Regions from separate parts of the Thermomonospora cellulosilytica genome, predicted to be linked through region 2. Evidence: riboswitches for the same ligand, from Rfam matches in the RefSeq annotation. Region 2 holds a riboswitch; each other region holds the start of a gene.
The links. A riboswitch is a leader RNA that binds a small molecule or an ion and turns the genes downstream of it on or off. The one in region 2 is predicted to bind cyclic di-AMP.
Positions count from the first base shown of each region.

Region 1: another riboswitch for cyclic di-AMP. It lies ahead of HNR21_RS19755 (CHAP domain-containing protein); the one in region 2 lies ahead of HNR21_RS02340 (CHAP domain-containing protein).
Region 3: another riboswitch for cyclic di-AMP. It lies ahead of HNR21_RS07185 (coiled-coil domain-containing protein); the one in region 2 lies ahead of HNR21_RS02340 (CHAP domain-containing protein).

Region 1 is NZ_JACJII010000001.1:4,198,450-4,208,462, forward strand. Features, by position in the region: gene HNR21_RS19730 (FUSC family protein) at 1-1,208, shown strand, start outside; gene HNR21_RS19740 (RNA-guided endonuclease InsQ/TnpB family protein) at 1,476-2,630, shown strand; gene HNR21_RS19745 (hypothetical protein) at 2,787-2,972, shown strand; gene HNR21_RS19750 (DUF3618 domain-containing protein) at 3,235-3,654, shown strand; gene HNR21_RS19755 (CHAP domain-containing protein) at 3,748-4,749, opposite strand; cyclic di-AMP (ydaO/yuaA leader) riboswitch at 4,749-4,870, opposite strand; gene HNR21_RS19760 (spermidine synthase) at 5,067-5,930, shown strand; gene HNR21_RS19765 (VldE C-terminal domain-containing protein) at 5,937-7,154, opposite strand; gene HNR21_RS19770 (acyl-CoA desaturase) at 7,336-8,286, shown strand; gene HNR21_RS19775 (fatty acyl-AMP ligase) at 8,397-10,013, shown strand, end outside.
Region 2 is NZ_JACJII010000001.1:475,743-485,755, forward strand. Features, by position in the region: gene HNR21_RS02310 (hypothetical protein) at 1-1,087, opposite strand, end outside; gene HNR21_RS02315 (OmpA family protein) at 1,092-1,970, opposite strand; gene HNR21_RS35810 (Hsp70 family protein) at 1,967-4,447, opposite strand; gene HNR21_RS02325 (nucleotide exchange factor GrpE) at 4,444-5,127, opposite strand; gene HNR21_RS02330 (hypothetical protein) at 5,337-5,714, shown strand; gene HNR21_RS02335 (DUF1330 domain-containing protein) at 5,864-6,232, opposite strand; gene HNR21_RS02340 (CHAP domain-containing protein) at 6,470-7,489, opposite strand; cyclic di-AMP (ydaO/yuaA leader) riboswitch at 7,492-7,631, opposite strand; gene HNR21_RS02345 (glycoside hydrolase family 5 protein) at 7,833-9,260, opposite strand; gene HNR21_RS02350 (carbohydrate ABC transporter permease) at 9,310-10,013, opposite strand, start outside.
Region 3 is NZ_JACJII010000001.1:1,462,208-1,472,220, forward strand. Features, by position in the region: gene HNR21_RS07145 (Leu/Phe/Val dehydrogenase) at 1-36, shown strand, start outside; gene HNR21_RS07150 (DUF3073 domain-containing protein) at 417-632, shown strand; gene HNR21_RS07155 (SanA/YdcF family protein) at 715-1,395, opposite strand; gene purM (phosphoribosylformylglycinamidine cyclo-ligase) at 1,687-2,709, opposite strand; gene purF (amidophosphoribosyltransferase) at 2,706-4,193, opposite strand; gene HNR21_RS07170 (DUF4190 domain-containing protein) at 4,396-4,776, shown strand; gene HNR21_RS07175 (sterol carrier family protein) at 4,783-5,217, opposite strand; gene HNR21_RS07180 (serine/threonine-protein kinase) at 5,370-7,013, shown strand; cyclic di-AMP (ydaO/yuaA leader) riboswitch at 7,238-7,378, shown strand; gene HNR21_RS07185 (coiled-coil domain-containing protein) at 7,382-8,332, shown strand; gene HNR21_RS07190 (winged helix-turn-helix transcriptional regulator) at 8,408-8,902, opposite strand; gene HNR21_RS07195 (MFS transporter) at 9,000-10,013, shown strand, end outside.

The sequences.
Region 1 (10,013 bases), 3.7 Mb from region 2:
CCGTCCGCAAGGCGCAGCCCGCCGCCGTCGCCATCGCCAGGCTGGTGATGACGGCGGTGGCGGCGTATCTGCTGGCGCTGTGGCTGCTGGAGGTGTCCGCGCCGGTGCTGGCCCCGCTGACCGCGCTGCTGGTGGTGCAGGTCTCGCTGTTCCAGACGCTGCGCAGCGGCGTCCAGCGGATCGTCAGCGTCACCGCCGGGGTGATCGTCGCGGTCGTGCTGGTGGACCTGATCGGCTTCACCTGGTGGAGCCTGGGGGTGACCATCGCCGCCGCGCTGGCGCTGGGGCATCTGCTGCGGCTGGGCGACCACATGCTGGAGGTGCCGATCAGCGCGATGCTGATCCTGCAGCTCGGCAGCGACACCGCCGCGCTGGACCGGATCATCGAGACGCTGGTCGGCGCCGGCGTGGGGATGGCGGCCGGGCTGCTGGCCTCCCCGGTCCGGGTCCGGCCCGCCGCCGAGGCCGTCGCCGAGCTCGGCCGGTCGATGGGGGCGCTGCTGGAGCACATGGCCGACGGGCTGGACGCCGAGCCCGACCGCAGGACCACCGACCGCTGGCTGGAGCGCTCGCGCGGCCTGGCGCGGGAGATCCGCGAGGTCGACCGGGCGCTGGCCGAGGCCGAGGACAGCGCCCGGCTCAACCCGCGCAGCCGGGTCGGCCCGGCCGACCGGCCCGGCCCGGTGCTGCGGATCGCGCTGGAGCACCTGGAGCACGCGGCCGTGAGCATCCGCGGGCTGGCCCGTTCCATGGCCGACCGCACCTCGCTGGTGCACGCCGACCGCACCGGCCTCGGCGCGCAGATGTGGGAGGCCGACGTGCGCGACCGGCTGGCCGCCACCCTGCGCGAGCTGTCGTGCGGCACGATCCTCTACACCCGCGCCGCCACCGCGGCCACCGCCGACGACGCCGTCCGCCGCACCGCCGACCTGGAGGGCTGCCTGTCGGAGGCCCGGCGCCGCCGCGACGAACTGGGCGGACTGCTGCGCGAGGACCCCGGCCACTGGCCGCTGCACGGCGAGCTGCTGGTCCACCTCGACCGCCTGATCGACGAGCTGCGCGCCGCCGGGCAGGGGCCCGTGGTGCACCGCCCGGCCGGGCGCCGCCGCCCGATCGTCCGCCGCTCGGCCATCCGCATCCCCCGCACCCCGACCCGCACCCTGGTCCGCCGGCGCCGCCGCACCGACACCGGCCCGCACCGGCACTGACCCCGGACGGATTCCGACTAGTTTGCGGCGCTATCTAGGTAGCCGTGCTGGCTTGTCGCGCGTGGATCATGAACGACGCGGCCAATGGCTGCGCGGAGTGCTGGACCTGTGCGTCCTGGCCGTCCTGGTCCGCCGCGAGTCCTGCTGCCACCGGAATGCCGACCGGCTCCGGCCTTGAGGTCGGGTGAAGGCTGATGCGAGGGAATGCCCTGCGGGCGCCGGTGAGTTCTTGGGTGTTCTGTCGGAGGGTGGCGTTATGGTCGCGGTGTGCAGTTGCGGTACAACTTCCGTCTTTACCCGACCGCTGGTCAGCGTGCGGCGTTGGCCAGGGCTTTCGGGTGTGCGCGGGTGGTGTACAACGACGGGCTGTGCGTACGGCGGGAGGCCCATGAGCGGGGGTTGCCGTACGTCTCGGACGGTGAGTTGTCCCGGCGGGTCATCACGGAGGCGAAGAAGACCCCGCAGCGCGTCTGGCTGGGTGAGGTGTCTGCGGTGGTGCTGCAGCAGGCGCTGGCCGACCTGAACGCCGCCTACCGTAACTTCTTCGCCTCGCTCACCGGCAGGCGCACGGGGCCGAAGATCGCCGAGCCCCGCTTTAAGTCTCGTAAGGACGCCCGGCAGTCGATCCGGTTCACCCGCAACGCCCGGTTCACGGTCACGGCGGGTGGGCGGTTGCGGCTGCCGAAGATCGGGGATGTGCCGGTGCGCTGGTCGCGGTCCCTGCCGTCGGAGCCGTCCAGTGTGACGGTGGTCATGGACGCGGCCGGGCGGTACTTCGCCTCGTTCGTGGTCGAGGTCGGCGATGAGCCGTTGCCGGAGGCGGTGGCCGAGGTCGGCATCGACCTGGGCCTCACCCATTTCGCGGTGCTGTCGGACGGCCGGAAGATCGCCAATCCGCGGTGGCTGCGCCGGGCCGAGCGGCGGCTGCGCAAGGCCCAGCGCGCCCTGGCCCGCACGGCGAAAGGGTCCAACAACCGCACGAAAGCCGCCGCCAAGGTCGCTCGGGCGCACGCCCGGGTGGCCGACGCGCGCCGAGACTTCGCGCACCAGCTCTCCACTCGGCTGATCCGCGACAACCAAGCGGTCTACGTGGAGGACCTGTGCGTGTCAGGGCTGGCGCGGACCCGGCTGGCCAAATCGGTGCACGACGCCGGCTGGGCGCAGTTCACGGCGATGCTGGCCTACAAGGCGGCCCGGCACGGGCGGCACGTCGGCCGGGTCGGCCGGTTCGAGCCGACCTCGCAGACGTGCTCGACCTGCAAGGTCAAGGACGGTCCCAAGCCGTTGCACGTCCGCGCATGGACGTGCCCGGTCTGCGGCACCCGGCATGACCGGGATGTCAATGCCGCCAAGAACATCCTGGCCGCCGGGCGGGCGGACAGGCTAAACGCCTGCGGAGGGGCCGTAAGACCCGCCGCCTAGCGGAGGGCAGGACCCGGCGAAACAGGAAGCCACCAGGGGTGCCGCACACGCGGCACGGACTGAATCCCCGGCCTTCAAGCCGGAGAGCACGTCAAGAGCTGGCGCAGTCCCTGGGGACGTCGGGCTCGGGCCGATCCGCAGCGGCCCCTGTGTCCGGTGGCGCTTCGCCTGCAGTGCACCGAGATGGTCACCGCACAGCGGCGCGAGGGCGAGACGGGGCCGGCCTGCAGGTACTACCGGATCATCGATGCGGGCGGCGCGGTGCTGCGCCGTACCGCGACCGGCTGGGAGGTGTTCGCACATGCGGTGAACGCGCTGCTGCGGAAGGTGGTGATCCGATGAATGCCGACGCCTGCTGCGCGGCCCTGGATCTGACCGTGCGGATCGGGGAGATCGCCGAGGTCGTCGAGGCCACCGGCTGCGCCGCCGCCCGCACCTGAGCCCGGTGACCTGACGCGCCGCACGCGGTGCGGGCACGGGTTCGCATCCGCGTCGCCAAAATCGCGGTGTGCGGCGGCAAAGCGCGTGTCGCGGGGCTCGTCCGCCGTGTCGCGGCAGGGAACTCCTTCGGCGAGCCGTACTGCACGTAAGGAGACAGCACGCGATGACCACCAGTGAGTCGAAGGCGGCCGCCGACATCGAGCGCACCCGTGCGGAGATCGGCGAGACCGTGCAGGCGCTGGCCGCCAAGGCCGACGTGAAGGCCCGGGCGCAGCGCAAGCTCGGCGAGGTCAGGAACCGGTTCGCCGGCCGGGCCGACCGGATGGGCGCCCGGCCCGGCCCGACGGCGGGCAAGGCGGGCGCGGGGCTGGCCGCCCTGGCCACCGCGGCGGTCGCGGCCTGGCTGTGGCGGCGGCGCCGGATGCGTCATCGCAGTGCCTGGCAGCGGGCGGCTCATCTGGCCCGGACCCGGGCGCACGCCAAACGCGGCGGCCTGATGCGGGCCCGCGCACGGACCGGGCCGGCGGCGCGGATGGCGGCGGTGCGCACGCACTCCGGTCGCGGCCGCTACGGCCTGCGCTGACGGCGGAACGGCCCGGACGCGGGCCCGCCGGAGCGCCGCGATCCGGGCGGCGTGCGGTCGCGCGGGGCGCCATGCGACCGCACGCCGGGGCGATCAGGTGTTCAGCGAGGAGGGGACCTCGTGGCCGGCGGGGATCGCGCGGCGCCGCGGGGCCTCGGCCAGCTCGGCGTGCAGCGAGTCCCAGAACGCCAGCTCCTGGTCCTCCTTGAGGTGCTCGATCCGGCCCCAGAACTCGCGGTCCTCGGCCTCGGCGGCCACCGCGGCGCTGATCGCGGGCATCTGCGTGGTGACGGCCTCGGCCTGGTCCAGCTGCGCCGGGGTGATGTCGGCCGGCAGCGAGACCGGGCGGCGGTGGTGCTTGCCGCGCTTGCGGACCCGGACCGGCGGGGCGGCGGGCACCTTGGCGGCGGCGGCCCTGCCGACCGACAGCGCCACCGACCCGACGACCGCCACGGCCACCAGCCCGCTCAGCACCGCGTCCTGCGGCCCGGACAGCAGCGGCTCGCCGTCGCCGGACGTCTCGCGGGTGGCGGCGGCCTGCCCCTGCCGTCCGGGGGCGCCGGTCAGCTGCTCGGGGGAGGGCGGCGGGGCGGCGTGCTTGGGGACGTACTTGGCGGCCTGCGAGGCCGGCTTCACCTTCGACGGATAGCCGTAACCGGCGATGACGCTCTCGTCGCGGACCTTCTCCCGCAGGTGGACGCCGTCGACGTTGGCCTCGATGGTGTGGATCTCGTCGCCGTCGACCTTCTTGACGATGCCCACGTGGTCGATGGCGTCGATGTCGTTCGAGCCCTTCCAGTCGAAGAACACGATCGCACCGGGTTCGGGCTCGCTGCCCCAGGCGCCGTTGGCGGCGAACCACTTGGCGTGGTCGACGGTGGAGGCGAACTGTCCCGCCTGCTCCGTCACCCCCGCCTTGTCGGCCGCCCAGGCCAGGAACATGTCACACCACGGCGCCGTCTTGAAGTACGGATCGTGGTCGGAGTCGACGTTCTCGGCCCACCATTCCCCGTACTTGGTGTAGCCGCCGGCCTTCTCGGTATAACCGAGCTCCTGCTCGGCGATGTCGAGCAGCTTCTTGCCTATCGGATCCATATCTCTCCATGGACCGCCTACCGGGTTAGCTGTCGGGTTCGGGCGTGGAGGCGCCCTACCGCCCGCGGACGGATTCACCCCGTTGCGCGTCGGGTCCCCGGCGTTCCGGCGACGCCGGCTGCGTCGCGGAACATTCGGCGGTTCGGCTCGACCCTCCTGGTGGGGGGTTGGTCACGAACCGGTCTCGGGGGAATGTACTTGAGGTAAAGCGGGTGGGCAAGTCATCCGCCGGAGCCGGTCACGGCCTTCTCCGGCATGGTAGGCGTAAAGGTGTGTTCGCGAGGGAATCCCCGCGAACCGGACGGGCAGGGAGGGGCATGGAGCGGCGACGGGACGCCCGCAGGGCGGCGGCGTCCGCGGCCGAGCGCAGCGCCGACGGCCGGGCCGAACTGCGCCGCGACCCCGACCGCGCGGACGGCTGGCTGCTGACCATCGAGGGCGTCCCGCAGTCCTACGTGGACCTGGCCGACCCCACCCACCTGAGCTTCGAGTACATGCGGCTGATGGGCGACGTGGTGGACTGCGTGCGCCCGCCCGGCGAGCCGATCGACGCCGTCCACGTCGGCGGCGGGGCCTGCACCCTGCCCCGCTATGTGGCGGCGACGCGGCCCGGCTCCCGGCAGATCGTGCTGGAGCCCGACGCGGCCCTGCTGGACCTGGTGCGGGCGCGGCTGCCGCTGCGTTCCGTACGGGGCCTGCGGGTGCGGGTGACCGACGGGCGCAGCGGGGTGGCGGCGCTGCCCGACGCCTGCGACGACCTGGTGGTGCTGGACGCGTTCGCCGACGCGACCGTGCCGGGGGACCTGGTGACCGAGGAGTTCGCCCGGGACGTGCGGCGGGTGCTGCGGCCCGGCGGCGTCTACCTGGCCAACATCGCCGACGGGCGGGGGCTGGAGTTCGCCCGGCGGATGGTGGCCACGCTGCGCGGCGTCTTCGGCCACACGCTGCTGCTGGCCGAGCCGGGGGTGCTGCGGGGCCGCCGGTTCGGCAACCTGATCCTGGCCGCCTCCGACGCCGAACTGCCCGACGCGGAGCTGACCCGCCGGGCGGCCGGGGGAGCGGTCCGCGCCCGCTGCATGGACTCCGACGCCCTGGCCGGCTTCAGCGCGGGGGCCGCGCCGCTGCGCGGCGGCGACGTGCGCGTCCCGGTGCCGCCGCGGACGCTGTTCGGCACGCCCTGACCGGGACTACCGCACCGAGATGTGCACGTGGTCGTAGTGGTTCTGGGTGATGCTGCCGCGGTCGCCCATGCGCCGCCAGCCGCCGCCCCGGATGTTCCAGATGTGCTGCTTCCAGATCACGTAGTGGATACCCAGCCGGCCGGCGTTGGCGACGGCGTACGCCGCGACCTGGTCGCCGTGCCGCAGCGCGCTCGCGCTCGGCATCCGCCCGCCCGTGCTCTCCATGAAGTCGCACGCCCGGCCCAGCGCGTGGTCCTGGGCGTCGGCGCCGGTGCGGAAGCAGCCGACGACGGGGAACGGCCCGAACCGGTTGTTCAGCTCCAGCACCACGTTCCGCATCCGAGGCGTCATCTGGTTGCCGGTGATGGTGGTGACGTCGCCGCGCAGCCCGTCCGGCCGCCCGGTCACCTGGGGGGCCTCCCGTTCCCGGGGCCTGGCGGTCGAGGCGAGCACCGAGGACCTGGTGCCGCGCGGCAGCTCCCTGCGCAGCCGCCCGCCGAGCCTGGCCGGGTCGGACTTGGCCGACACGCTCACGATCAGCGCGTTCCCGGCGGGCAGGCCGAGCTGCCGGGCCCGCGCCCGGGACACCACGGCGTCCACGTTCTTGATCCCCAGCGACGCGTACGCCCCCAGCCGCGCCTGGCCGGGCGCCGAGCCGCGGCCCGCCGGGACCATGCCGCCCAGCGTGAGCCCGGCGGCGCGGGCCAGCTCGAACGACACCACCAGGTCCCCGGCGGCGACCGCCTGCCACAACTGGTCCGAGGCCGCCGACGCCTGCGGGGCGAACGCGCGGAACGTCGACGGCTCCACCCCCAGCAGGCCCACCCGCCGCCCGGCGACCTGCACCTGGGCGGCGTCGACCACCTCGACGGCGGTGACGCCCTTGATCCGGCGGACCTGTTCGACCGCCTCCGGCGGGAGCGTGCCGGAGTGGGCCAGCAGCAGATGCGGGGTGCGGCGTCGGCCCAGCGGGGACACCACGGGGACGGCCGGGCGGACCGCGTCCTGGGAGATGGACACCAGCCGGTCGCCGTCCCCGGAGTCCGGGGCGTCCCTGTCGCCGAGGTCGCCGAACGCCACCAGCCCGATGTCGGCGACCAGGGTCCCCGCCACCGCCGCGGCGATCACGGCGGGCGGCCAGCGCCGGGGCCCGGTGGCTCGTCGGGTGCGCCTGATGGTGCCTCCTGCGGCGGGGTCGTCGGGCGTCCGGCGGACGACGTGCAAACGAGGCGAGGATGCCACCGGTCGCCGCGGCCGGGCAACCATTCGTCCCGTCCCGGCCGGATCTTGTCAAACCGGTCACAAGTCCGCCGCGAGAATCCGCGACGAGAACGGAAGAGCCTCGCCTGCCGTGACCGTACGGTCGTCGCCTGACTCCGCACCCGCCGCTCCAGGAAGGCTGCACATGGCGACCGTGACCCGAACCCAGACGGGCTGGGCCCCGCACCGCGACCTGTCCCCGCACCCGGTGCCGCTCGCCGAGCGGATCGCGGTGGTGATCTTCGTGGGCGTTCCGCTGCTGGCCGCCGCCGCGGCGGTGCCGTTCGCCTGGGGATGGGGGATGGGCTGGACCGACGTGCTGATCTTCGCGGTGCTGTACCCGCTGAACGCCATCGGCGTCACCGTCGGGTACCACCGGCACTTCACGCACGGCTCGTTCAAGGCCAAGCGCTGGCTGCGCATCGTCCTGGCGATCCTCGGCGGCCAGGCCATGCACGGCTCGGTGATCCGCTGGGTCGCCGACCACCGGCGGCACCACAAGTACGCCGACGCCGAGGGCGACCCGCACTCGCCGTGGGAGTACGGGCCGGGCCTGATCGGTCTCACCAAGGGGCTGTGGCACGCCCACATGGGCTGGCTGTTCGGCAAGGACCGCACCTCGCGCCGCCGTTACGCCCCCGACCTGCTGGCCGACCCCGACATCCGGTTCCTGTCGCTGAACCCCGTCTACGCGCTCATCGTGCTGTCGACGTTCCTGGTGCCGATGGGGATGGGGGCGCTGCTCACCCAGTCCTGGCACGGCGCGGTCACCGCGCTGTTCTGGGGCGGGTTCATGCGGGTCTTCATCGGCGACCACGTCACCTTCTCCATCAACTCCATCTGCCACGTCTTCGGCAAGGAGCACTTCCGGACCCGCGACCGGTCCCGGAACGTGGCCTGGCTGGCCATCCCCTCGTTCGGCGAGTCCTGGCACAACCTGCACCACGCCGACCCCACCTGCGCGCGGCACGGGGTGCTCAAGGGCCAGATCGACATCAGCGCCCGGGTGATCTGGCTGTTCGAGAGGCTCGGCTGGGTCTGGGACGTCCGCTGGCCGGACGAGGAGCGCCTGGCCGCCCGCCGCATCGCCCCCTGAGAGCCCCGGATCCGTTCCTCTGGGGCCGACCCCCAGACCCCGAAGAAGCGGGGTCAGGCGACCCCCACTGTGGTCGCCTGACCCGCACCGCACCCCCCCTGGAGACCCGCATGACCGTACGGCCCCTTCCCGACATCGACCGCACGCCCCTGATCACCCGGCTCGGGCGGTGGGCGCAGGAGTACCCCGATGAGCGCGCCTACACCTTCGTGGACTACGGCACCGACATCGACGGCGTCCCGATCGACCTGACCTGGGGAGAGCTGGACCGCAGGGCCCGGGCGGTCGCCGCGGCGATCCGCGGCGAGTGCGAGCCCGGCCGGCGGGCGGCGATCCTGATGCCGCAGTGCATGGAGTACGTGATCGCGTTCTTCGGCGCCATGTACGCCCGGGTCGTCGGCGTGCCGCTGTTCTCCCCGGACCTGCCCGGCCACGCCGAACGCCTGCTGGCCGTCTACACCGACGCCGACCCGGAGTGCGTCCTGACCACCGCGGCGGTGCTGCCCCAGGTCGAGGCGTTCCTGGACCAGAACCCGGTGCCGCGGCCCAAGCGGATCGTGGTGGTCGACCGGATCGACGAGGACGCCGGCTGGGACCCCGAGCCCATCTCCCCGGACGACGTCGCCTACCTGCAGTACACCTCCGGCTCCACCCGCACCCCCGCCGGCGTGATCATCACCCACGGCAACTTCGCCGCCAACGCCGTCCAGTTGTGGGGGGCGTTCAACGGGACGCCGCGCACCTCCACCGGGGTCATGTGGCTGCCGCTGTTCCACGACATGGGGCTGGTGTCGGTGTGCGGGCTGCCGCTGGTGTACGGCAACCCCGGCACGTTCATGGACCCGGTGGCGTTCATCATGCGCCCGGTCCGCTGGCTGGAGATGCTCAGCCGCTACCGGGACGTGTTCACCGGCGGCCCCAACTTCGCCTACGAGTACCTCACCGCCACCGTCACCGAGGAGGAGAAGGCAAAGCTCGACCTCGGCGGCGTCTCGGTGTTCATGAACGGCGCCGAGCCCATCCGGCCCAGCACCATGCAGGACTTCCTGGCGGCGTTCTCCGGCTGCGGGGTGAGGCCCGAGGCGCAGGTCCCCGCCTACGGGCTGGCCGAGGCCACGGTCTACGTCACCGCCTCACGGCGTGACCGGCGGCCGACCGTCACGGCGTTCGACCGGGAGGGGCTCGAGCAGGGGGTGGCGCGCCCCTGCGCACCGGACGACGAGAACGCCTCCCTGCTCGTCGGCTGCGGCGCGCCGTGGGGGCAGCACGTCATCGTGGTCGACCCGGAGACCCGGGTGGCCAGGCCGGACGGGCACGTGGGGGAGATCTGGGTGCACGGGCCCAACGTGGCGGGCGGCTACTGGGGGAGGCCGGAGACCACGGCGGAGGTCTTCCAGGCCGCCCTCGCCGAACCGGTCGAGGGCCTGCCGGAAGGGCCGTGGCTGCGCACCGGGGACCTGGGCCTGTGGCACGACGGCGAGATCTACGTGACCGGCCGGATCAAGGACCTCATCATCGTCGACGGCCGCAACCACTACCCGCAGGACCTGGAGTACACCGCCTGCACCGCGCACAAGGCGATCCGCCGCGACTACGCGGCGGCGTTCGCGGTCACCGGCGACGACACCGAGGGGCTGGTGATCATCGCCGAGCGCAACCGGCGGGTGCCCGTCGCCCGGCTCGACCTGGACGAGGTGGCCGCCGCCGTGCGCGCGGCCGTCAAGCTC
Region 2 (10,013 bases):
GGTTGGCGTCGATGCGGGAGCGCACGGGGTCGGTGGCGGCCAGCGGCCTGGCCTCCTGCAGCAGGCTCTGGGCGGTGATCCAGTCGCCGGTCTTGTTGCCGTAGGCGACGGTGCAGCGCATGACCCAGGTGGCGACGTCGTCCGAGGCGCCCTGCAGCAGGGTGTCGTCGCCGGGCAGCATCAGCTCCAGGACGTCGAGCAGGGGCTCGCTCCGCTCCAGCAGGTCCCGGGCGGCCTCGGCGCCCTTCTCCGGATCGGCCTCGGTGACGCGTTCGGCGGTCTGGCACAGCGCGCGGATGCGGGCCGCGTCGGGTTCGACCGCGTCGGCCACGGCCCTGTCGACCGCCGGGCCGCCGAACATCGAACGGATCATCAGCGACAGCTGCCGCTGGACCGCCCCTCCGTCGCCCGCACGGGCGGCCCGGACCGCCAGGCCGGCGTTGATCGACATCAGCATGGCGGCCAGCTCGGCGCGCATCCGGCGGGTGACGGCCAGGGTGACCCGGGGGTCGGCCAGCTCCCGGACCCGGTCGTCGAGCAGGTCCCACACGTCGTCGTCGTGCCACACCGCCCGCCAGTGCTCGAACGCCTGCCCCCACAACCGCGCCCCGACCTGGCCGTCGTCGCCGTGGTGCTCGGCGTCCAGGGCGCGGGCGTGCGCCAGCACCGCCAGGTTGTGCAGGGCGACCGCGGCGGCGTCCCCCGCGGAGGTCTGCCGCACCCGGCTCCAGATCCCGGCCGCCGCCTCCGGATCGCCGCGCCGCAGGGCGTCCAGCGCCTCGTCGGAGCCGCCGCCGGGCGCGGGCCAGAACCAGAAGAACTCGTCCACCAGCCTGCGCCGCGGATCCCGCAGCCGCTGCATGGCCTCCTCGACCGCCGACTCGTCGGGCGGCGGGTCCAGCGGCAGGATCTGCGGGTCCGCCCCGGCCTCCATGCCCAGCCGTTCCATCACCCGCAGCCGGTCGGCCCGCCGCCGGATGTCGCGGGCCGTCGCCCGCACCGGAAGCCCGGTGATCCGGAACGGGTTGTCCCGGTACAGGTCCGGGCCCGTCTCCCCGAACACCGACTCCGCCGTCGTGGTCGCCATTCGCTCACCCCCCGCGCGCCGCGGAGATCCGCAGGCTCACCGTCCGGTTCCGGGACTGGTCGGCGGCGTCCGGGAACGGCGGCGCCACGCCGCCCATCGTGGACACCGGCAGCGCCGCCGTGGGCAGGCCCGCCGCCCGGCGCAGCAGCTCGCGGACGACGGTGGCGCGCGCCAGGCCCAGCTCGGCGTTGCTGGCGAACTCGCCGCCCGGCGGCATCGCCCGGGAGTCGGTGTGGCCGACCACGGTGACGGTGATCCGGCCGGCGTACGCGCGCAGCCGCCCGCCCACGTCCTCCAGCACGGCCCGGCCGTCCGCGGTCAGGGTCGCGCCGCTGCGGAACAGCCCCTCGGGGAACGTGACGACCAGCTCGCCGGGCAGCCGTTCCACTCCGACGCCCCGCATATCACCCAGCCGGACGGCCAGGTCGGGCAGCGCGTCGGCGGGCGCGGCCGGCCGCGGCGCGGGGGGCGGGGAGGCGGCGGTGGGCTCCCGGCGGACCTCGCCGCGGATGTCCAGCAGCAGGGCCAGGATCAGCACGGCGACCAGCACCGCGACCACCCGGCCCAGCAGGCCCGTCGTCGCCCGGCGGGGGCGGGAGCCGCGCAGGGCGGCGATGCGGCGGCGGCCCTCGGTGATCTCCGGGGCGTCCGGGGCCAGCCGCTCGGCCTCGGCCCAGCAGCGGTCGGCCTCCTCCAGCCGGCCCTGCTGGGCGTACACGCGGGCGAGCAGGTCCAGCACGGTCACGTCGGGCCCGCCGCCGTCACCGGCCAGCTCGTCCAGCAGCCGTTCGGCCTCCAGGTAGCGGCCGCGGCGGGCCAGCGTGCGGGCCTGCGCCAGGGTGATCTCGCGGACGGCGTCCGGCGCCGCGGCGGGCGCCGTCATCGCCGCACCGTCGAGAACGGGTCGGGGGGCGGCGGCGGGCTGGGCAGCATGTCCCGCAACTGGACGTTGATGTGCCGGAGCGTGTCGGCGTCGCCCCGGTCCATCGCCTGCCGCCCGACCGCGATCAGCCGGCCCGCCTCGGCCTGGTCGCGCATCTCCGGCTGCATGGTGCGCAGTTCCTCGAACGCCATGAACTGCAGGTCGCCGGACTCGTCCAGGACCTGCAGGGCGAGCGAGCGCAGCTCGTCGAGGCGCTGCTGGAGCAGCCGGGCGTTGTGCGCGGTGATCGCCTCCTGCACGGCGGTCTCCCCGGACGCCAGCGCCTGCCGGTGCTGCGGGCCGCCCTTGACCGCGACGATCTCGCGGACCGCCTGGAGCAGCTCGTGGGCCTGCAGGGTGAGCCGCGGCCACTCCAGCGCGTCCTCGACCTCGTCGACGGCGGCCTTGAGGTCCAGCAGCCGCTTGCCGCACATGGTGGCCGCGTCGGGGTCGACCTTGGCGGCCTCCACCATCTCCTCGACGTCGGCGACGATCCGTTCGGCGTCGATCCGGGCCAGCACCGTCAGCGCGGGCCGGTCGTTCAGCTCCTCGGCCTCCCGCCGGGCGGCGGCCAGCCGGCGCTTCTCGGCGGCGGCCTCGCGGGCCAGCTCGGGCTGCTCCGGGACGGTCTCCGTCTGCAGGTTGACGACCTGCTCGAACTCCTCGTCCAGGATCGGCATGTAGGCCCGCGCCACGATCAGCCGGGACTCGTCGACCCGGAGGGTGACCTCGACCTCGCTGCCCTCGGGCACGTCCCGGCGCACCTGGGTGGGCGAGACCTCCAGCCGCCCGATCCGCCGGTTGCGGTCGGCCCGGTCGTGCTCGCCCTCCAGCAGCGGGATGCGGATCATGCCCTCGCCGCCGCCCGCCCGGACCGGGACCGTGGTGCGCAGGGTCACCCGGCGCTTGGCCGGCAGCGGGGTGCCGCGCTTGAGCAGCCACTCGACCTCGTTGTCGGCCAGGCCCACCCCGATCGAGTGGGTCAGCGGGGGCTGGGTGTCGACGACGCCGACGGTGTAGGTCAGCGTGGCCGGGGTGATGTCGTGCGGTGCGCCGGTCGGGTCGGTCAGCTCGATCCGGTACGTGTTGGGGCGGCCGCGCTCGGCCAGCAGCGTGACGCCGAACGCGCCGTTGGGCGCCAGCGCGATCCGGCCGCTGCGCCAGGGGTCGCGGGCGTCGTCCCTGATCAGCTCCACCGAGTAGCCGGCCAGGTCGGGCCCGGACACCCGGCCGCCGACGAACGGCTGCAGGTCCGGCCCGACCGGCTCGTACTCCAGTTGCACGGCGTACTGGCCGGGGGCGGGCGGCGGGGGCGCGGCCATCGTCTCCAGCCGCTGGGTGGCGGCGAAGATGGCCGCGCCGCGGGCCACCACCGTGATCGGGTCCTGGCCGTGGTCCAGCGGGATGCCCAGCCCCTCGCGCGGGTCGGCCAGCCGCTGCCGCAGGTAGGGCGACAGCGTGGGGCCGCCGACCAGCAGCACCTTCTCGATGTCGCCTGGCCCGAGCCCGCTCTCGCTCAGCGCCGTGCGGCACAGGTTGACCGACCGCACGATGAACGGCTCGAACAGCCGTTCCACGTCGGCGCGGTGCATCTCGTACTCGAAGTCGAACGGCCGGCCGTGCTCGTCGGTGAGTTCCAGCAGGACCTCGGCGACCTCCATCTGGGACAGCTGGATCTTGGCCTGCTCCGCGGCCTGCTTGAGCTTGCTGATCGCCGCGGCCCAGCGCCGGTCGCCGCGGCCCAGCCCGGTCATCGCGTGCCGCTCGGTGATCGCGGGGATCAGCAGCCGCTCGACGATCTGCCAGTCGATAAGCTTGCCGCCGAGGAAGTTGTCGCCCCGGTGGGTGACCACGTTGAACTCGCCGTCCCGCAGGTTGATCACCGCGGCGTCGAACGTTCCGCCGCCCAGGTCGTACACCAGCCAGAAGGCGTTGTCGGCCGTGCTCTGGAACCCGGAGGCCAGCGCGGCGGCGATGGGCTCCTGCAGCAGCGGCGCCTGGGTGAGCCCGGCCAGCTCGGCGGCCCGCTTGGTGGCGTCGCAGGCGCTCAGCTCGAACGCGGCGGGCACGGTGATCACGGCGGCGGTGATCTCCTCGCCGTGGCGCTGGGCGACGTCCCGTTTGAGGGACTTGAGGACCTCCGCCGACATCTCCTCCGGCTCCATCGACCGGCCGGCCGCGGTGAAGTGCTTGGCCATGCCGGAGGTGCCCATCCGCAGCTTGAACTCGGTGCAGACGTTGTCGGGATCCTCCTCGGACCGCACCTTGGCGGCGCTGCCCACGTGCATCCGGTTGCGGCGGTCGACCCACACCGCCGACGGCGTGGTCTCGTGCCCCAGGTTGTTCTTGACGATCTCGGCCCCGACGCCGGCGAACCGGGCGATGGCGCTGTTGGTGGTGCCGAGGTCGATGCCGAAGTCGATGGTGCTGCGGGTCATGGACGTGACTCCCGGGTGGGTTGCGGCAGACCGGGCTCGCCGGATCCGCCGGGCTCGTCTGGTGCGCCGGGCTCCAGCGGAGTCCCCACGATCACCTCGGCGCGCTGGATCGCGCGGTCGCGGAAGTAGACGCTGGGCCGGAGGGTCTCGATCACCTCTTCGCGGCCCAGTCCGGGAGTGGGCTGCAGGGTCAGCACCTCCAGGGTGAGGCCCGGGTCGTAGGGCTCGCCCAGATGGTCGCGGATCTCGACGCCGGCGTCGGCCAGCGCGTCCAGCGCGCCCTCCAGGTGCCGCATGACGATCCGGGGGGTGTCCTCGTCCCGGCCGAGCCGGGTGTGCAGCCGCCAGACGTTGGTCGCCAGCTCGGCCAGCGTCCGGTCCGGCAGCGCCTCCGGCGCCTGTGCAACGGCCTCGGACCCGGCGGACCCGGCCTCGGACCCGGCGGACCCGGACTCGGACTCGGCGGGTCCGGGGGGCGCGGGGGCGGCGGTCTCCCCGGCGGTGTCGGCGGGCTGCGAGGGCTCGGGCGGCGGTGCGGATTCGGCGAGAGCGGACGCCAGTTTCTCCAGCGTGCTCAGCGCGTCCCGCGGCCATGCGGCGGGCGCGATCCGGAATTCCCGGGGCTGCCGCCATTGCCGGAACGCCGCGCCGATGCCGGCCCAAAAACGCTCCGTCTGCATACCCGGTGGCACTCCCCGCACCCGGTGACCCTGTGTACCGGTTCCATCCTTGCAGCCGGTTCCACGGAGCGTCCAGGGAGAATCGACAACCTTGAACGCGGACATTTGCACACACGGTACGACGCCGGTCCACCGTCACCGGGTTCGCCCGACATCACCGCCCGATATTCGAACCTCCATTCCGAGCCGACCGAAACGAGGAATCTCTTATGTCCACAAAGAGCGCACGGCCGGGATCACGGTTGTGGCCGCTGAAGTCCGCGCTGCTCAACCTCGGTCTGGGAGGTCTCGGCGTGCTGCCGTTGCACTTCGGCTGGTCGTTCCTGCACGACCACCCGCTCGCCGCTCTGGGCGTGACCTCCCCGGCTCCGAACGACGTCGACGACGGCGCCATGGCGGCCGTTGTCCTGGTGGTCGTGCTCACGCTGCCCATGCTGGGCGCCTTCGTCCTCGCCAACGTCCTGGCGGCGGACACCGCCGGGTTCCCCCAGCGGCACTGGGGGCTCGCCGTCCTGATGTTCCTGCTGCCGACGATGGCCGCCACCCTGTGGCCGAGCGCCGCCGCCGAACTGTTCCCCCCGTGGTGAGACCCGGAATCCCGGGGGACGGGCGGCCCGCCGTCCTGTGGCCGGTGTCGTCAGCGGGCTGATCCGCCGTGGCGAGAGCGAAGGCTCCTCAGCCCTTGCCCCACGGGACGGTGCGCGTCCCGTTCGGCGATCCGCCGGACGTATCCGGCTCAGCCCTTGCCCCAGGGGACGGTGGCCTGGAGGACGGCCTCGGTGAGGGCCTTGGTGCGCAGCTCGGTGACCTTCTGGTATTCGGGGTCGGCGACCATGCGGCTGAACGCCTCGCGGCTGGGATAACGGACCACCAGCACCGCGTCCCACGCCTGTCCCTCCTCGGCCACCAGGGCGGTGGAGCCCTGCCCGGCGTACAGCAGCTCGCCGCCGTACTTCTTGAGGAACGGGGCGGTGCGGCGGGTGTACTCCATGTAGGAGTCCTGGCCGCCGGGGGCGAAGCGCAGCAGGTTGAGCATGACCACCGGACCGCCGGGGTCCTCGTCCATGAGCCGCTTGAGGTCCTTGCCCGTGGGATCGACCGCCATGACGCCCTCCTCGTCGTCGCCGAACGGCGTTCAGTCTGGCACGGGCGGGCCGGCGGGCGGCGATGAGGGCCTGTGGGGCGGCCTGCTTTATGGAAGTTCGCAACCAGGACGGTCGGCGTGTTGTCTCCCGGCACAGTCGTGCACGCCGCCGAGCGGTTCCCGGTCGCGGGCCTTCGAGGCGTTCGAAGGCTGACCCGGCCGGGCCTGACGGGGAAGAGGGCCCGGCCGGGTAGCCGGTCAGCGGACGGCGGCGCCGTGTTCGGACTCGGCGATGATCGAGTCCCAGAACTCCAGGTCCTCGGTGTCCATCCGGGAGATCTGGCCCCAGAACTCGCGGTCCTCGGCCTCGGCCGCGACGGCGGCGCTGACCAGGGGCATCGCCACGGTCTGGGCGTCGGCCGCGGTGAGGTCGGCGGGGGCGAGGTCGGCGGGCAGTTCCACCGGGGCGCGGTGGTGGCGGCCGCGCTTGCGGAGCCGGACCGGGGAACTCGTGGGGAGCTTCGGCGCGGAGAGCGCCGGGAGCCTGGCCGGGAGGCGGGTCAGGACGCTCCTGCCCACGGCGAGCGCCACGGTGCCGGCGACGGCGACGGTCAGGACGTCGGCGAACACCGGTGCGTCCGGGACGGGCGGGAGGAGGCCGTCCCGGGCCTCGCCGACGCCCTGCACGGGCCTGCCGCCGGTGTCGCCGCCGATCTGCTCGACGGAGGCGGGGGCGGCGTGCTTGGGCCGGTACTTGACGGCGGTGTCGCCGGAGCGGGAGCCGCCGCCGATGACCTCCTCGACGGAACGGCCGGGGACGTGCACCTTGGCGGGGTAGCCGTAGCCCACGATGTTCTGGGGGGAACGCACCTGCCGCTTGAGGTAGATGCCGTCGCTGTTGGCCTCGATGGTGTGGATCCGGTCGCCCTCGACCTTCTCGACGATCCCCACGTGGTCGATGTTGTCGATGCTCTTGGTGCCCGACCAGTCGAAGAAGACGATCGCGCCGGGCTCCGGCTCGGTGCCCCAGGCGCCCTTACGGGCGAACCACTGGGCGTGGAAGACCGTGTAGGCGAACTGGCCCGCCCATTCGGTCACCCCGGCCTTGTCGGCGGCCCAGGCCAGGAACATGTCGCACCAGGGCGCGGTGGCGAAGTAGGAGCTGTTGTCGACGTTCTTGCCGTACCAGTCGCCGTACTTTGTGTACCCTCCCGATTTCTCCGTGTAGCCAAGCTCGGCCTTGGCGATGTCGAGCAACTTTTCCCCGATGGGATCCATGCGCTCTCCTTCGAGACCGCCTACCGGGTTAGCTGACGGGTTCGGGCCAGGAGTCGCCCTACCGCGCACGGCGGATTCACCCCAGGAAGCGTGGGTCCCCGGCTCCCGCGGCGCGATGTGAGGGGTTCGGCGCCGCCGGGACTCGGCGTCCGATCCGCACCGCCCGGGATGGCGGTTACCGACGGACCGGTATCACGGAAAGGTACAGACCTATTAAAAATAGGACAACCTGGATCAAGGAGCCCCAAAGGTAAAATCACTCAGCGTGGCGACTGCGTCGCCCAGCGCACGGAAGCCCGGGTGACCGGACCGGCGGCCCGCCGGTCCGGCCGTCCCCCGAGCCTCAGCCCGCGCGCAGCGCGCCGGACGAACCGGCCTCCTGCGGCCTGCACCGCTCGGCCAGGATCCGGGCCAGCGGCTCGCGGCGCACGCACGCGGCGAACGAGAACGAGTCGGCCAGCGCGTCCAGCTCCCCGTCGTCCAGGCCGCGGAACAGCTCGGCGTACTCCACGGTCAGCGGCTGCGAGAACAGGATGTGCCGTACCAGGTCCTCGGTGTACTTGCGGCGCCCGAACGGATAGGGGTCGTAGTCCGGGAACTGCTCGTCCATGAACGCGTGCAGCGGATCCACCACATGCCTGATGCCCTCATCGGTCGACCCCCAGTGGTCCGCGCCCAGCCGCGCCTTCTTCGCCATGAAGTCGCCGAACCGCCGCGCGTACGCGCTGTCCGGCGCGATGTGCACCAGCCCCTGCAGCCCCACGTCCTTGTAGGTCCACAGCGACCAGCCCGCCTCGTGGGCGTCGTAGATGTCGAGCTGGTCGCGCAGGATCTGGTACCGCTGCTCGTCCCGCTCGGGGTCGCCGGTGTAGACCGGGCCGAACTCGCCCACCCAGATCGGCGTCCCGGTGCGGCGCTGGTACTCGGACCGCTCCAGGAACTTGCGCTCCAACTGGTCGCGGTCCACCCACACGCCCTCGGTGTAACCCGGGTACGGCCCGCCGTACACGAACCCCGCCAGCGCATAGTCGTGGCAGGTGTAGACGGTGTTCTCCCACGGGTCCCCGAACATGTCGAACCGGGTCGAGTAGGTGTTGCCGTCCAGGAAGATGACGTGCCGCGGGTCCACCTCGCGGACGGCCTGCACCAGCCGGGCGTAGAACGGCCCGATGATCTCCCCGGTCGGGTCGGCGGGCTCGTTCAACAGGTTGTGCCCGGCCACCCACGGGTTGTCGGCGTACCGTTCGGCCATCACCCGCCACAGGTTGACCAGCCGGTCCTGGAAGTGCCGGTGCTCCCAGAACGCCGGCAGGTGGGTGGGGTTGTCGCTGTGCCAGTGGTGGTTCTGGCAGCCGGGCGCGGCGTGCAGGTCCAGCACCGTGTAGATGCCGTGCCGGGCGCACAGGTCGATCACCCGGTCCAGGTGCGCGAACCCCTCCTCGAGGATCTCGAACGGCGCCCGGTCGTCCTCGAAGTGCCGGTAGTTCAGCGGGATCCGCACGCAGTTCAGCCCCAGCGAGGCCAGGAACGCCGCGTCCGCCTCGTCGAAGAACACCGTCAGCAGCCGGTCGAAGAAGCGGTGGTAGCGCTCCTCCCCCAGCACCTGGCGCACCGTCCGGCGCATCAACGTCTCGTTGGCCGGATAGCCGGTGATGAAGTTCTCCATGTTGAGCCAGCCGCCGAGCCCGACGCCGCGCAGGCGCACCGGGGTCCCGGAGCCGTCGACGAGCCGGGCGCCGGCCACCCGGAGGAAACGCTGGTCATCGGTCATGAGCACTCCGTTTCTCGAACACGTTGTCGCCCGCCGTCCGGCAGAGGCGTCACTTGCCGAACCCGGCGGTCAGCCCGCTCACCAGGCGGCGGCGGCCGATCGCGTAGAACAGCAGCACGGGCAGCACCGACAGCGTCATGGCCGCCATCAGCGCCGGGACATTGGAGGTGTACTGGCCCTGCAGGCTCCACAGCCCCATCGTCAGCACCCGCTGGTCCTGCGACTGGGTGAGCACCAGCGGGAACAGGAAGCCGTTCCAGGCGTTCACCGCCACGTAGACGGCGACGGTGATCAGGCCCGGCCGGCTCAGCGGGAGCACCAGCGTGCGCAGCGCCTCCATCGGACCGCCGCCGTCCAGCGCCAGCGCCTCGTACAGCTCATTGGGTATCTCGCGCAGCGTGCTGGTCAGCACCAGCACCGCCACCGGCAGCAGGAACGCCACCGTGGGCAGGATGATCCCGGCCAGCGAGTCGTACATGTGCATCCGGGTGATCAGCAGGTAGAGCGGGACGATCACCGCCTGGGACGGGATGGCCAGCCCGAGCAGCATCATCGAGAAGCCGGTCCGGATCAGCGGGTGCCGGCCGCGCACGATGGCGTACGCCGCGGGCAGCGCCAGGGCCAGCACCAGCACGATCGACACGACGGTGACGATCGCGGTGTTGACGAAGTACCGGCCGAACTCCCCGGTCAGCACCAGCCGGTAGTTGTCCAGCGTCGGCGAGGTCGGCGGGGCCAGCGGACCGGCGGTCA
Region 3 (10,013 bases), 990 kb from region 2:
ATCGGCCGCCTCCGCGGCATCTGGCTCGACAACTGACGAATCCGTCCGGGGGGCGACCCCGGACCCGAGGGGCGGGTCGGGCGATCCTCGCTTCGCCGCGGTCGTCCGGCCCGTCCGACCCGTTCGTCCGGCGGCGGCGTTCCCGTGATCCGGGGCGCCGCCGCCGGGTTTGCGAGAGCCGGGTTTCCCGGGGGCGGAAGGGAGTCCGCCCGGGTCAGGTGAGTGCATCTGCAATCACCGGATACACTTGGAGACGCCGCAGCGAGCGGGCCATGACGTTCGAGCACGTACCGAGCCGGGCGCAAAACGGGTACGGTTGTATCCGTGCTGACGCACGGCTGAGGTCGAGCCGATGCGTGTGGCGTACGCGAGCGTAGATGGGACGCAAAGGTCCTGACCATCGAGGGGGTCGAGCCATGGGGCGCGGCCGAGCCAAGGCCAAGCAGGTAAAGGTTGCCCGCCGGCTGAAGTACAACAGCGGCGGCACGGATCTCGACCGCCTAAAGGAGGAACTGGGAGTCCCGTCGTCGAACCACCACGACCCCTATGACGACTCCTACGACGACCTCATCGAGAAGTACGCGGACTACGCCGACACCGATGACGGCGAGGACGACCGGCCGGGGCGCTGAGCCGTCTTCCGCGTGACCCCGCCACTGCCCTGCTCCGGCAGGGCGGTGGCGTTTGTCACACCGGGGTGCTTCCCTTCCGGGGTCAGGGGCCCTGCAGTGCGCGCCGCACGCCGGGTTCCCGGGGGCCGAGGAAGCGCGGTTCGGGTTTGCGGGCGACGTCGACCATCGCCTTGAACGAGGCCAGTCCCTCCCGCAGATAGCCGTATCGGGTGGTGGTCGCCTGCACGTCCATGCTGTCGTGCCCGACGCCGGTGGCCCGCACGCCCGCCGCCCGGCACAACGTGACCGCCCGCGGCAGATGGAACACCTGGCTGACCACGATCGCCCGGTCCACGCCGAAGATCCGCCTGGCCCGCACGCACGAGTCCCAGGTGTCGAACCCGGCGTAGTCGCGCACCACCCTGTCGCCGGGCACGCCCCGCTCGACCAGGTACCGCCACATCACCGTGGGCTCGTCGTAGTCGCGGCGGCTGTTGTCCCCCGACGCCAGGATGACCCGGACCTTGCCCTCCCGGTAGAGCCGCAGCGCCACGTCCAGCCTGCCCGCCAGGAACGGCGACGGCCGATCCCCCCACGCCCCGGCGCCCAGCACGATCGCCACCGGAGCCGGCCGCACGTCCGCCACGTCCATCCGGTACGGCGCCGTCTCCGCGTTCATCCACGCGCTCGGCAGCAACCCCGCGTACACCGCAAGGCCCAGCACCACGGCCCCCGGCCCCGCCCACGGCGACCGGACGACCCCGCGAACCCACCGCAAGATCACACCCGTTCGACGCCCGTCCCCGCCCGAAGGTTTCCACCCCCAGAACACGCAGGAACGAGCGAACAGGAACAGGCGGGGGTCTGGGGGCGGAGCCCCCAGAACTTCCACAGCAACCCCAGACCAACCACCCCTCAGTCGGCCGGAGCGGAGCCCCCAGGGCGGAGCTCCGGACGACTGAGCGCGGTCCGGGCACCGCAGCCGACCCCGGCGGAGCCGAGCCCCCAGGCGAGCGGAGCCGGGGTCGGCGAGGATGCCCGGATCCGCGCGCGGGGGTCGTAGGGGGTCGCCCCCCTACAAGTGACAAGCGCCGGTGCCCTCGGTGGTCTCGCCGAGGATCCAGGCGGGGACGTCGCGGGAGGCCAGGAGGCGGAGGGCGGCGTCGGCGGCGTCGGGGGCGACGACGGCGACCATGCCCACGCCGAGGTTGAAGGTCCTGTCCATCTCCGGCTGGGGGATGCCGCCGTGCTCCTGCAGGAGGGTGAAGATCGGCGGCGGGGTCCACGACGAGCGGTCCAGGCGGGCGTCGACCGTGGCGGGCAGGGAGCGGGCCAGGTTGGCGGCCAGGCCGCCGCCGGTGATGTGGGCGAACGCCCGGACGCCGCCGGCCCTGGCCAGGGCCAGGCAGTCCCGGGCGTAGATGCGGGTGGGGGTCAGCAGTTCCTCGCCCAGGGTGCGGTCCAGCTCGGCGGGGCGGGACTCCAGGGTCAGGTCGCTGTTGCGCAGCACGTGCCGGACCAGGGAGTAGCCGTTGGAGTGGATGCCGGAGGAGGCCAGCGCCACGATCGCGTCGCCGGGGCGGACCCGGTCGGGGCCCAGCATCTCGTCGGCCTCGACGACCCCGGTGGCGGCGCCCGCGATGTCGAACTCGTCGGGCTCCAGCAGGCCCGGGTGCTCGGCGGTCTCGCCGCCCACCAGCGCGCAGCCCGCCAGGGCGCACGCCTCGGCGATGCCGCCCACGATGTCGGCGATCCGTTCGGGGACCACCTTGCCGCAGGCGATGTAGTCGGTCATGAACAGCGGCTCGGCCCCGCACACCGCCAGGTCGTCCACCACCATGCCGACCAGGTCGTGGCCGACGGTGTCGTAGACGCCGAGACGGCGGGCCAGGTCCACCTTGGTGCCGACCCCGTCGGTGGAGGTCGCCAGCAGCGGGCGGCGGTAGCGCAGCAGCGCCGAGGCGTCGAACAGCCCGGCGAAGCCGCTGGCGTCGTCGACCACCTCGGGCCGGCGGGCCCTGGCGACCCGCGCCCTCATCAGCTCGACCGCGCGCTCCCCGGCGGCGATGTCGACCCCGGCGTCCTGGTAGGAGGTCACTTGCCGGCCCCTTCGAGCAGGTACTTGCCGCGCGAGTCCTCCTGGACGGGGATCGGGTACTCGCCGTCGAAGCAGGCCCGGCACAGCCGGTCCTTGGGGATCCGGGTGGCGGAGATCAGCGCGTCCAGCGAGATGAAGCCGAGCGAGTCGGCGCCCAGCGAGGCGCGGATCTCCTCGACGTTCAGGTTCCCGGCGATCAGCTCGGCGCGGGTGGCGAAGTCGATGCCGTAGAAGCACGGCCAGGCCACCGGCGGGCTGGAGATGCGGACGTGCACCTCGGCGGCGCCGGCCTCGCGGAGCATGGACACGATGGCGCGCTGGGTGTTGCCGCGCACGATCGAGTCGTCCACCACGATCAGCCGCTTGCCCTTGATCGCCTCGCGCAGCGGGTTCAGCTTGAGCCGGATGCCGCGCTGGCGGATGGTCTGCGACGGCTGGATGAACGTCCGGCCGACGTAGGAGTTCTTCACCAGGCCCTGGCCGTAGGGGATGCCGGACTCCTCGGCGTACCCGATGGCGGCCGGGGTGCCCGACTCGGGCGTCGGGATGACCATGTCGGCCTCGGCCGGGTGCTCGCGCGCCAGCAGCCGCCCCACCTCGACCCGGGTGGCCTGCACGTTGCGACCGGCGATGGTGGTGTCGGGACGGGCCAGGTACACGTACTCGAACAGGCAGCCCTTGGGCCGCGCCTCGGCGAACCGCTGGACGCGCAGCCCGCCCTCGTCGATGGCGATCATCTCGCCGGGCTCGATCTCCCGGACGAACTGGGCGCCCACGATGTCCAGCGCCGCGGTCTCGGAGGCCACCGCCCAGCCCTGGCGGATCTCGCCGCCGTGCCCGGCGTGCCCGGCGATCGGCAGCCGGCCCAGCACCAGCGGCCGGATGCCCTGCGGGTCGCGCGCCGCGTACAGGGTGTGCTCGTCCATGAAGACCAGTGAGTACGCCCCGCGCACCGCCGGCAGGATCTCCCGGGCGGCGGCGAACGCCCCGCTCTCGTGCCCGGCCAGCAGGGCCGTCAGCACCTCGGTGTCGGAGGTCCCGGTCAGCTCCGCCGCGTTCAGCTTCGCGGCCAGCTCCGGGGTGTTGATCAGGTTGCCGTTGTGGGTGAGGGCCAGCCCGCCCGCCTTGGTGGAGCGGAACGTCGGCTGGGCGTTCTCCCAGGTGGGGGAGCCGGTGGTGGAGTAGCGGCAGTGCCCGACCGAGATGTGGCCCTGCAGCGTGTTCAGCACCGACTCGTCGAAGACCTGGGCGACCAGGCCCATGTCCTTGAAGACGACGATGCGGGAACCGTCGCTGACGGCGATGCCCGCCGACTCCTGCCCCCGGTGCTGGAGGGCGTACAGCCCGTAGTAGGTGAGCTTGCTCACCTCCGCCCGGGTCGCCTCGTCGGAGGGGACCCAGACCCCGAAGACGCCGCAGGCGTCCTGGGGAGCGCGGTCGGTGGGATCGAGGTCGTGGCTCAGTCGGCCGTCACCAAGAGACACGCTGGCCAGTCTAGATGCCCGATTCGGCTGCTCTGGTCGTGCGGCGGCCACGGTGGCGCATGACACGGCGGCGCGCGACCCGCCGAACCGCTGTTTGCCGAGCCCGGCAGCGACCTTTGCCCGGCGGGGCGGAGTCATCGGGGCTCCGGCCGGGAACCTGGTCTAACGCACGCGCGCGTCGCAGCTCCCCTGGAGGTTCCGCATGACCGTGCCCGGCTACCAGCGCCACTACACCCCTGTACGGGAGCAGCGCAGCGGCATGGCCACGGCGTCGCTCGTGCTCGGGCTGATCGGCCTGCCCGCGCTGCTGCTGTGCGGGCTGGGGATGGTGCTGGCGCTGGTCGGGCTGGTGCTGGGGTTCGTGGCGGCGTCCCGGCACACCGGCCGGGGGACCGCGGCCGCCGGGATCGTCTCCTGCCTGGTGACCCTGGTGGTGGGCGCGGCGGGGCTGTTCTGGCTGCTCAGCCAGGCCGCCGAGTGCGCCGACCCGGACCGCTACCCGACCGACGCGGACCGGGAGCGCTGCATCGAGCGCGAGTTCCCGTTCGCCCGGACGGGCGCGACCCCCGGCACGACGCCCTGACGCGGGTCACTTCAGTGGGACGAGCGCGGACAGGTCGGCGCGGGGGCCGCCGGCGGTGATCCGGCGGGCGTGCACCGCCTCGTCCCAGGTGACGCGGCCGGTCGCCAGCTCGAGCCAGGTCACGGCGTCCATCTCCACGACGTTCGGCGGCGTCCCGCGGGTGTGCCGCGGCCCCTCCATGCACTGGACGGCGGCGAACGGCGGGACCCGCACCTCCACCGCACGGCCGGGGGCGGCCTCGGCGAGGCGGTCCAGGGTGACGCGGACGGCCGCCCGCAGCAGGGGACGCCCCGGCTCGGCCCCGGCGTCCAGGGCGGCCAGCACGGCGTCGAGGGCGGCCAGACGCAGCGCCGCGGGCTCGTCGGGCCCCTCGTACGGGGGCCGTCCCAGCGCGGCGAGCTGCTCGTTCAGCACGGTGAGGGTGAGCGGTGCACGGGCCATCGACACCGACCGTACCGGTACCTCCTGCCCGGCTCTGCACCGCGAACCACCGCCCAGGCGGTAAAAAGGGACGGTCGCTGGCACCCTGGGCCAGCCGGACAGGGCACGCCCGCGCGGCGCGGCGTGGCCCAGGAAACGCACGGAGGTTGCCGATGCCCCAGGCCCGGCCGCTAGAACCCACCGATCCCGAACGGCTCGGCGAGTACCAGATCGTCGGCCGGCTCGGCGAGGGCGGGCAGGGCGTGGTCCTGCTGGGCCGCGGCCCCGGCGGCGAGCAGGTGGCGATCAAGCTCCTGCACGCCACCCTGAGCACCGATCCGCTGGCGCGCTCCCGGTTCATCCGCGAGCTGGAGGTGGCCAAGCAGATCGCCACGTTCTGCACCGCGGCGGTGCTGGACGCCGACGTGGCCGGGGACCGCCCGTACATCGTCAGCGAGTACGTCGAGGGCCCCTCGCTGCAGGGCCTGGTCGCCGCCGAGGGCCCGCGCGGGGCCAGCGCGCTGGAACGGCTGGCGATCGGGACGGCCACCGCGCTGACCGCCATCCACCGGGCCGGGGTGGTGCACCGCGACTTCAAGCCCGCCAACGTGCTGCTCGGCAGCGACGGCCCCCGGGTGATCGACTTCGGCATCGCCCGGGCCATGGACCTCAGCGGGCTCACCCTGGCGGGCGGGGTGCCGGGCACGCCCGCCTACATGGCCCCGGAGCAGCTCAGCGGGACCGAGGCGGGCCCGGCCGCCGACGTGTTCGCCTGGGGCTCGACGATGCTGTTCGCCGCGTCGGGGCGGATGCCGTTCGGCGACGACACGGTGCAGGCGGTGATCCAGCGGATCCTGTACGACGAGCCGGACTACTCGCCGCTGCCGGAGCCGCTGCGCGGGATCGTGCGGGAGGCGATGGCCAAGGACCCGGCCCGCCGCCCGACCGCCCGGCAGTTGCTGGACCGCCTGCTGGGGCAGGAGAGCCCGTCCGTCGCCACCGTGCCCGAGCCACTGGTCACCGAGGCCCGGTCGCTGGCCGCCGAACGCCCGCCGCGGCCCGCCCCGCCGCCCCTGCCCGCCGCCGAGGAGCCCGCGCCGCCCACGGTCGCCGACCCTCCGTACGCGCCGCCCCAGCCGCCCCGGCCGGGGGAGACCGCCGTGCTGGGCGCGCCGGTGTTCCCGTCCGGCGAGCCCGGCGGTCCGGGTCCGGACGACCGGCCGGGGCAGCCGCCGCTGATCCCGTGGCAGCAGCCGGCCGCCGCCGACCCGACGGCGGCGTACCCTCCGGTGCCCCCGGTCCCCCCGGCGAGCGCCGCGCCGCCGCGTCGCGGGGGCGCCAACCGGCCGCTCGGCGTGCTGATCTCGCTGGCCGTCGGGGTGCTGGCGGGCATCGTGATCATCGCCCTGGTGCTGTGGCCGCAGCTGCGCGACTCCAGCCCGGCGGGCGGCGCCTCCGGGACGTCCCAGCAGGCCGCCGACAACCGGCCGGTCAGCAGCATCCCCGAGGCGTTCGCCGGGACCTGGAGCGGCACCGCGGTCAACTCCAGGCGGGGGGCGTCGTTCCAGATCCGGGTCACCTTCCAGGCGGGCGAGACCGTTGCGCGGGCCGTCTACCCGCGCGGCTGCCAGTGCACCCTCACCCTGACCCGCGGCACCGGCAGCCGGCTGGAGATGACGCTCAGGCCGCAGCCGCCCTGCAAGACCGTCACCCCCGGGGACGTGGTGGTGACCCGCAAGCCGAACGGCCGTCTGGAGTACGCCTGGGCCCGGACCGGCACCACGCTCAGCTACCGGGCGGACCTGACCAAGGGCTGACACGGGCCGTCACCGCCGCGGGGCGGGGTGTGAACGTTCTCACGTAGGATGGCCCGGCCACAGGTGAGAGCACAGGTCGATAAGCGGTCATCGAGGTCATAGCGACTGCCGCTGCGCAAGGGGTTTAATCTTGGCGAAGTGCACTTCGGTGTCATACGGTTCGCTCACCGGCCGAACGCCCGCGGCGTCCGGCCGTCGGCATGCCGTAGGGACGCCGGCAGCCTAATCCCGCGGTGCCAGCCCGCCGCGGGAACCGGGGACCCAACGTAGATCCGGGGTGAACTCACGGCCCGTCCGGCCGCGACAGGGCCGACCTCCCGGTCCGAACCCGTCAGCTAACCCGGTAGGCGAACAAGAGAGGAGAGCACGTGGAGACCCCTGACTCCACTCGTGGCACCCGTGCGCCGCGGCGCGGACTCCGGCGCACGGCCCTGGCGCTCGCCGCGGCGGCCGGGGCGTTCCTGCTGACGTCCTCCACCTCGCCGGGGGCGATGGCCGCGGAGCCGGGGGGCGCGGCCAAGGTCCGCCAGCTCACCAGGGAGATGCAGAAGCTCGAGAAGGAGTACGGGGGCAACCTCGAGCAGCTGCGCGACGCCCGGCGCGACGCCAACAACGCGCTGAAGAAGGCCCAGGTCCTCGGCAAGGACCTGGAGGAGGCGCGGCGGGTGGTGGCCGAGATGGCGGCCACCCAGTACATGAGCAACGGCGTCGACATGACGGTGCAGATCCTGGCCAGCGACGACCCCAACCGGCTGCTCAGCAACGCCTCGCTGGCCCGCCATCTGTCCGAGCAGAAGGCCGCCAAGGTCCGGGAGATCGCCGTTCTGGTCGGCCGGCAGGACCAGGCCCGCAGGGAGGCCGAGGCCAAGATCAAGAAGCTGGAGAACGACATCGAGGAGATCTCCAAGCAGCGCGAGCGGGTCAAGCAACTGCTGAAGAAGTACAAGCCGGAGTCCCCGCTGGTCGGCGCGGGCGGGATGACCCCCCGGATGATCAAGGTCAAGAACGAGATCGAGGCCGAGCTGGGCCCCTTCCCGATGATCGGCTGCACCCGCCCCGGCGACCCCCTGGACCACGGGTCCGGGCGCGCCTGCGACTTCATGGAGAGCACCGCGGGCCGGATGCCCTCGTCGGACCGGCTGGCCCACGGCGACGCGGTCGCCCAGTACGCCATCAACAACGCCTCGCGGCTGGGCATCAAGTACATCATCTGGAAGCAGCGGATCTACGACCTGCGCAGCCCCGGCTGGAAGACCATGTCCGACCGCGGCTCCATCACCCAGAACCACTACGACCACGTGCACATCTCGGTGTTCTGAGCACTAGCCGCTGGTCTTCGACGCCCCGGCCGGGTTCGCCCGGCCGGGGCGTTTCGCGTTCCGCGGCGCGGAAGGTCAGCGGAGGGCGGCCAGGGCCTGGTGGGCGATGGCGTCGCGTTCGGCGGCCTCGCGGCGCTGGGCCTCCCGTTCGGCGGCCTCGCGGGCGTCGTAGGCGGCGCGGGCGGCGGCGATCTCGTTCTGGTGCTCCTCGGTCCAGGTGACCAGGGCCTGGATGGTGGCGTGCAGGGTGCGGCCGAGGGGCGTCAGCTCGTAGTCGACCCGGGGCGGGACGGTGGGGTGGACGGTGCGGCTGATCAGGCCGTCGCGTTCGAGCTGGCGGAGGGTGCGGGTGAGCATCCGCTGGCTGATCCCGTCGATCTTGCGGCGCAGCTCGGTGAAGCGCAGGGAACGCCGGTCCAGCAGGGCGATCACCAGCAGCGACCACTTGTCGGCGATCCGGTCGAGGATCTGCCGGACCTCGCAGTCCTCACGGGTGTCCCACTGGAAGGCCTCCTGGTCGGGGCCGGTACCACAGCAGTTACCAGGGGACTTCGAAGTGCCTTCTTCCATGACTCCTCATGGTGACTGACGATGCTGTCGGTTACAAGAAGGAACCGGCCCCATGTTCCGATACCGGCCGGTTCCGTGTGCGGAGAGGAGTGGGCCGATGTCCACGACGGACGCCCGGATGGACGGGCGGGCCTGGGGCGTGCTGTTCGTGCTGTGCGGCGCGATCTTCCTGGAGGGGATCGACGTCGCGATGTTGAACGTGGCGCTGCCGTCGATCCGGGCCGACCTGGGGCTGTCCACCGGGATGCTCAGCGGCCTGGTCAGCGCCTACGTGCTCGGCTACGGCGGGTTCATGCTGCTCGGCGGCCGGGCCGCCGACCTGCTGGGGCGGCGGCGGATGTTCCTGCTGTGGCTGACGGTCTTCTGCCTGTTCTCCGGGCTGGGCGGGCTGGCGACCGAGGGCTGGATGCTGCTGGTCGCCCGGTTCGTCACCGGGGTGGCGGCGGCGTTCATGGCGCCGGCCGGGCTGGCGCTGCTCACCGGCGCGTTCCCAGAGGGGCCGCTGCGGACCCGGGCGCTGGGGGTCTACGCGGGAACGGCCGCGGGCGGGTTCTCGCTGGGGCTGGTCGCCGGGGGACTGCTGGCCTCGCTGGGCTGGCGGTGGGTGTTCTTCGCGCCCGTCATCATGTCGGCGGTGATCCTGGCCGCCGCGATCCCGCTGGTGAAGGACACCGACGCCGCCGGGGAACGGCAGGGCGGCTTCGACCTGCCCGGCGCGTTCGCCATCACCGGGGCGATGCTGCTGCTGGTGTACGGGGTGGTCCGGCTGGAGCACCCGTCGCGGGGCCCGGGGCTGACGGCCGCGGTGCTGGCCGCCGGGCTGGCGCTGCTGGCGGCGTTCGTGCTGATCGAACGGCGCGCCGCCGACCCCCTGGTGCGGCCGGGCATCCTGCGGTCGGGGACGCTGGTGCGGACGAACGCGGCGGCGCTGCTGTTCATCGGGGCGTTCGGCGGGTTCCAGTTCCTGCTCACCCTGTACCTGCAGGAGGTGCGGGGGTGGAGCACGCTGGAGACCGGCCTGGCGATGCTGGTGATCGCCATCGACACGGTGCTCGCGCCGACGCTGACGCCCCGGCTGGTCAACCGGTACGGCAACGTCCGGGTGCTGTTC